Regions from separate parts of the Paenibacillus sp. GCM10027627 genome, predicted to be linked through region 1. Evidence: predicted binding sites of a transcription regulator. Region 1 holds the regulator's gene; the other holds the start of a gene.

Evidence for each region. Region 1 encodes LexA, which represses DNA repair genes until DNA is damaged. Its sites were predicted from a motif close to CGAACATATGTTCG; they were not measured.
Region 2: the regulator LexA is predicted to act here: its motif matches at 1,424-1,437, upstream of ACFQZE_RS08210 (DNA polymerase IV).

The regions. Positions count from the first base shown of each region.
Region 1 covers NZ_JBHTHB010000001.1:714,500-717,670, forward strand. The annotation lists gene ACFQZE_RS03395 (endonuclease/exonuclease/phosphatase family protein) at 1-632, opposite strand, end outside; gene ACFQZE_RS03400 (hypothetical protein) at 694-1,065, shown strand; gene lexA (transcriptional repressor LexA) at 1,136-1,762, opposite strand; gene ACFQZE_RS03410 (LysM peptidoglycan-binding domain-containing protein) at 1,920-2,294, shown strand; gene ACFQZE_RS03415 (DUF896 domain-containing protein) at 2,484-2,678, shown strand; gene ACFQZE_RS03420 (hypothetical protein) at 2,721-3,171, shown strand, end outside.
Region 2 covers NZ_JBHTHB010000002.1:32,858-36,028, forward strand. The annotation lists gene ACFQZE_RS08205 (YhjD family protein) at 1-150, opposite strand, end outside; gene ACFQZE_RS08210 (DNA polymerase IV) at 147-1,406, opposite strand; gene ACFQZE_RS08215 (hypothetical protein) at 1,656-2,294, shown strand; gene ACFQZE_RS08220 (glycosyl hydrolase family 8) at 2,458-3,171, opposite strand, start outside.

The DNA.
Region 1 (3,171 bases):
CTATGTACCTTTCCCATTGGCTTAAAGACAGGAACCGGAACCCAAGGAACACGATAATTTGCCGCGAAAACATGCTCATAATGGGGTAAAAACTGACTTAGATAGTCGACCTCGTCAATCCCATAACTGCGTGAAGAATTTTTGTCGACTTCTTGCAACAGGTAAATGTCAGAACCGGTTGTCTTAAGAAAATCTGCCATTATGGATAGATTTCGATCGGTCTGTCCTTGGCTGCTAGACCGCGACATGGAGCCGCCATCCATGAAAAAATCTTGGCCTTGATCGTTCCCGGCATAACCAATATTATAGGTCGTAATTGTAAAAGAAGTGTTTGCGTCTAATGGATCAGCGCTTTTCGGACCAACCGAAAGCAGCTCCACCTTAGCTGCAGGTTTATAGTCCATGACGGTAATGTAAATAAGAAAAGCGGCCAAAAAGGCAAGCGGTATTGCTGCTGCACTCCCAATTCGTTTCAACCATTTATATCGATTCGGTCGTTTTACTGTCCCTATTTCCATGGTAAAAACCCCTCTCGGATCTGCTTTATAAAAATGGATTATATTTCTGCCCATACAATTATATAACACAAGGCACTCTATGAAAATGTGCATCAACCTTTCCATTTCATCCATTCCAACGAATTTGCTCGTACATATCATATTAAGTAGCAAAATAAAGGAGGATGATGAAGCAATGAGCAAGGAAGTAGAAGTATCGCAATCGTTTCCCAGGCTGACGGTTTATTCCGATGAAAATTTCCGAGGACGCCGGAGAATATTAAGAGGCAATCTTGGCATTCGGAATACGGATTTGATTTTGGACGGAATTGAAAGCTTGAAATTCTTTTCTCCAAGAGCAGGCGCAACTTTAGTTGTGTTTTCCAGAACGAGATTCCGTGGAGCCTTTAGAGTGTTTCGCGGCAACACGAATCTTCGCATCCTGGACAATCTGATTCGCGGCGGCGACGTGGAGTCAATAATTTCTTCGGACCGCTTCTTATCCGAACGCGAAATTCGCCGTATTCGCGCTACCGGCATTTTGCCTATCGGGTTTCGCCGTATTTAATCTCAGGCTAATAGAAAAAGCAGGGTGTTTCGCCGACTTCAGTCTGCGGAACACCCTGCTTTTGTCTGTGCTAATGAAAATCGCGAAAAAGGCCGATGACTTTGCCCAAAATCGTAACATTATGCAGCCGGATCGGCTCCATAGTAGAGTTTTCGGGTTGAAGCCGAATGTGATCTTTTTCTTTGTAAAAGGTTTTAACAGTGGCTTCGTCATCTTCCGTCATCGCTACAACAATATCTCCGTTGTTCGCGGATTGCTGCTGGCGGACAATGACGTAATCGCCGTTATGGATACCGGCCTCGATCATGCTCTCTCCAATGACGTTAAGAATAAATACATTGTTGTCGCCAACGAAGTGAGAAGGAAGAGGGAAATAATCTTCTATGTTTTCCGTCGCCGTAATCGGTACGCCGGCCGTAACCTTGCCTACAATCGGCACTTGTGCGACTGGGAATGGAATAACGTTGTCTTCGCCATCGCCATCTTGGCTTAATATTTCAATGGCCCGCGGTTTGGTCGGGTCCCGACGAATAAATCCCTTTTTCTCCAGACGGTCCAGATGTCCGTGAACAGTAGAGCTGGACAGCAAGCCTACGGCTTCCGCGATTTCCCGAACGGAGGGCGGATAACCCTTCTCCCGAACTTCCAGCTTAATAAATTCAAGAATCGAATTTTGCCGTTTGGACAGCTTCGACACTAGTATCAACTCCATTCGTATAGTTGTGTCAAATTATAACACAGAACCGCCGTTCGTACAAACATAAGTTCTGAGCACAAATGTTCGTATTTAAGATTGACTGCAAACATTTGTTCGTGTTATTGTAATAGCAGAACAAATGTTTGGGGTGCTGAATATGATGATGATAAATGAAAGCTCGTACCGTTCAATACATAATAACAACAGCAGAGAGCATAGACCTAATATAGCCATGCATTTTATTCGTCATTTAAAGAGGAATGGGGCAAAAGTCATTGCCAGCCTATTGTTGGCTGCGTTATTGTTTTCAAGCTTTCTATTAATAGGTATTAACGCTTCGGGATCAAACGTGCTTCATGAAAACGAAAGCATCGTAACCGTAAAGAGCGGGGACACCTTGTGGGGGATTGCCAACCAACTCGCCAGTAAGGGCAATGATACCGGTTATCTGGTTTTTATGATAAAGAACCGGAACAACTTAGAAGACGCAACGATTAAGCCGGGGCAGAAGCTCATTATTCCGGACTTTTGACTTACTTTTCAAGTGGAATAATTCATTGAATTTATGAATAGAGGGATGCAGTCCAATAATGGGCTGTCTCGCTCTATTTTTTATTGCCTATTTGTTCCGCTTGTCCGCTGCGATACCTTGACAATGCATCCTTTAAAAAGTCAAAATAGGGAGTAGCGTGTTTGCAGCTAGAGAGGAGTGGAAACAGAAGTGGATATCGACAAAATAATCGCGCGAATTAACGAGCTGTCGCGGAAAAATAAAACGGTTGGCCTTACAGATGAGGAAACAAAGGAACGGGATGATCTTAGGCAGCAATATCTAAACAATTTTAAGCGCAACTTTAGGCAACAGTTGGACACTATCAAATATGTCGAGGACGAAGAGGACAATATAAAGCACTAAGCTATGTGTTCGTCTAGTTGTTATTACAAGGAGGAAAAGATATTGTCACGTTCATGGGAACGCAAAGTTCGCAAAAATATGAGCAAAGTGAACCACACTCGCAAAAAGCAGGGAGGCGGGCAACTTGTTTTTAACGCCGAGAAGTCTGCCCGGTTTACCGGGAGAAATTTTGTTTTCCCGATTCTATTGATTATGTTTATTGTGGCTTACATTTTCATCTCTCAAACGAGCCCCAAATTTGAAACCGGGACGATGTACTGGGTGACGATTGGCGCCTATTTCCTGCTTGCTCTAATCTTCTTTTTGCGCAAGCCTTATTTGACCATCGGCAAAGACTATGTGCAAACCCGTCGTTTTTCAGGAGACAGAAGGCTTAGCGCTGATGCAATTAAAGCGATTCGTGTTCAAGACGGATATGTGACGGTAATGCCGAATAAAGGCGCGGGCTGGACGTTTTCTAGATTGCTGAACCGTTTCCAAACGGATGAAATGG
Region 2 (3,171 bases), on a different contig from region 1:
CGGATACATGATATAATCTCTAATCTGAGTCATTTCCTCTAGAGTTGGCCGCCCCGTCAGCTTTGGCTCATGACGTTTATCATACTGCTCTTTATGCTCGGTAAGCAACATTTTCGTTTTCCATCTCTCGTTGCCGTCTAATTTGCTCATTTAAAGTGACCTCCGATCTGTTCCGCACGCTCACGAGCCACTCCCGCATCCAACAACGACGATGCCCGCATAATGGCCGCATCTCCAAAACGATCCTTTATTCCGTCCGCTGTCCGCTCCAGGTTATAAATTTTGGCCCGATCGTCAAATAGGTCGAGCTGCTGCACTTCGTCGCTCGATAGTTGGGTTAGCGCAATCATGACATGGCTCGTCGGCAGCCCTTGCCAATGCTCGTCAAAGAGGCGCAGTACGGCAGCCGTCACCTCATGTGTTAAATTAGTCGGATGCGGCAGCGTACATTGTCGGTTGAACACGTTTGCCCGATGTCCGTCCGATTCACCGATCCCTAAAGACACGACACGTCCTTGCACGCCCATATCGCGGGCTCGGCGACACACCTCCATGCATATTTCCAAAATAACGACCTCCACGTCTTCTTTACGGGTATAGAGCGATGCGCGCAAAGTTTTACCGTTATTTACGGATTTTAATGCCCCTCTAATCGACGGTACGACCGGGCTGGGGTCTATGCCGCGTGCAGTTTGCCAATAATACTCCGCTTGGATATCCGATTGTTTGCCCATCATGCGCCGCATTAATTGTTTAAAATCCGCCAGCTCCATCCGGGCGATATCGCCAATCGTATGAATTCCACGCAGAACAAAGCGCTGGGTCATCCGGTTAGCCACCATGAACATTTTATGGACAGGCAGCGGCCACAAATCCCGTTCGATGTTATGTTGATTTAAGCTATAAATACCGTCAGGCCGCTTTTTGGAAAAGTTGTCGGTCGCCGTTTTGGCGAGAATTTTGGTTGGTCCGATGCCGACCCGCGACCATACTCCGGTCGATAAAAGTACGCGCTGCTGTATTTGACGAGCAATGTCTTCCGCCGATCCGTAAATTCCAACCGAGCCGGTCACATCCAAAAACTGCTCATCAATGGAGTACGGTTCAACTAAGTCGGTAAATGATTCAAATATTTCCGTTATTAAAAGAGAAACGGTAATGTAATGCTGCATCCGCGGCTTGATCACGATTAAATCGGGACATAGCGCAAGTGCCTCCCCAACCCTGCTTGCTGTCGTCACGCCTCGCTCTTTGGCTATGGAGCAAGCCGCAAGAATGATTCCGCTTCTACGAGACGGATCGGCGACCGCAACAGGTTTATCCTTATATTCCGGGTGAGCTGCTTTTTCTATTGATGCATAAAACGCCTGACCATCTACGAGCAAAATTGAGCGGTCCTGTTGCATAAGCAAACCCTGCCTTTCGAACATACGTTCTGTATCCGTATTTATTATACACAGAACATACGTTCTTGATGCAAGGAATATTTATATCCTATTTCTTACAAAGCAAAAAAAGCAGCGGATTAGACTTCACTGCTCCTCCATTTTAAAGCCTGGATTATTTTAAGCCTACTTCAGACTTTTTTATTTTGATAGGCATATTTGGAAGGTTGTAGTAATATATAGGATAAATTACCCACTTGGAGGCACACGATGAAAAAACTTCTTATAACAGTCACAGCAACTTTGACCCTGCTCTTATCTGCATGCGGGGCTTCGGAGTCAAAAGATCCAGCAAGAAATGAAACCCAGGATGTCGGGGAAACAGTATCTGAAGCAGCGAATCCAGCCACGACAAATAGAAAATATATGGAAGTAAACAAAGGGCTGTTTAGTAACAAGATCACGATACCGGCAAGTATGCTTGAAGGTCAGGATTTTGACCAAGTTACTGCTGAGGCCAAAAAAAATGGAGCCGACGAGGTTACAAAAAATGAAGATGGATCAATCACTTACAAAATATCAAAATCCGCGTATAAAAGCATACTGAAAGAATATGAGAAAATCGTGCTTGATTATGTAAAAAAATTGAAGACTGGCGAACTATTTGAGTCTATCAAAGACGTGAATCATAATAAATCTTTTTCCGAGTTTACCCTGATCGTAGACCGAACAACATATGATAGTGAAATAGATGGTATGGCATCTGAAGCTATTGCATATGCCGCATCGCCTTACCAAGTCTACAGCGGCGTATCGTCAGAGAAAATGAAGATTACGGTTAGCATCCAAGATGAAGCGACCAAAGAGATTTTTGAAACGAGGGTTTTTCCTGAAGCGTCTGAGCAGTAAGGCTGCCTCCGGGCAGTTTATGCAACTTGTTTGATTGCCTCGAATAAAATCTATGTTGCGTATCCGCACATCCCCTCATTTTGGAAAAGGGGCTGTCCTGCGAGACAGCCCTAACCACAATAAATATAACTTCAATTTTACACTGACTATCCTTACAATACGATTATTCAGCCTTCATAAGATTAAGTAATCTTAATGCAATGACAATAGCTTCAGCTCTCGTAGCCTCGCCATTCGGAATATATTTGTTGCCGCCCCGTCCGTTCACAATGCCAAGCTCTTTAAGCGCATCAATCGCTCCTTTGGCCCATGACGGAATATCCCCATCATCCGCAAAACCGTTTGCATGGCTGGAATCAGTCCCTAGTCCGATGGCTCTAGCAATCATGGCTGCCATTTCGGCACGGGTAATGGCTCTTCCTGGTTGGAAGGTACCATCCGAATAGCCGTTAATAATTCCCGCTTCCACAGCTGCCGCTATACTTTCTTTGGCCCACAAGCCAATTTTACTTTCATCCTTGAACTCAAATGAAGTTCCGTTGCTCCGAAGATTGAACACTCTAGCCAAAATAACGGCAAATTCCGCTCTTGTCATCCCTTTGTCCGGCCTGAATGTTTCATCCTCGTAACCTTTAATAATTCCTTTCTCAACAGCCCGGCGTATATCTTTCTCAGCCCAGTGCTTCTGAATATCTTTAAACTGTGGAAGCTCCTGCTCTGACGGATTTTTAGGCTCTTCGCTCGGATCTTTCGGCGTCACCGATCCGCCTGTTGAGGAAGTTGTGACCAGCCTCATATTGCTCGACTTCGACGCGTTGCCTGCCGCATCGTATGCCATCACTACATAAGCATATTGCTTACTGGCCGATAACCCGGT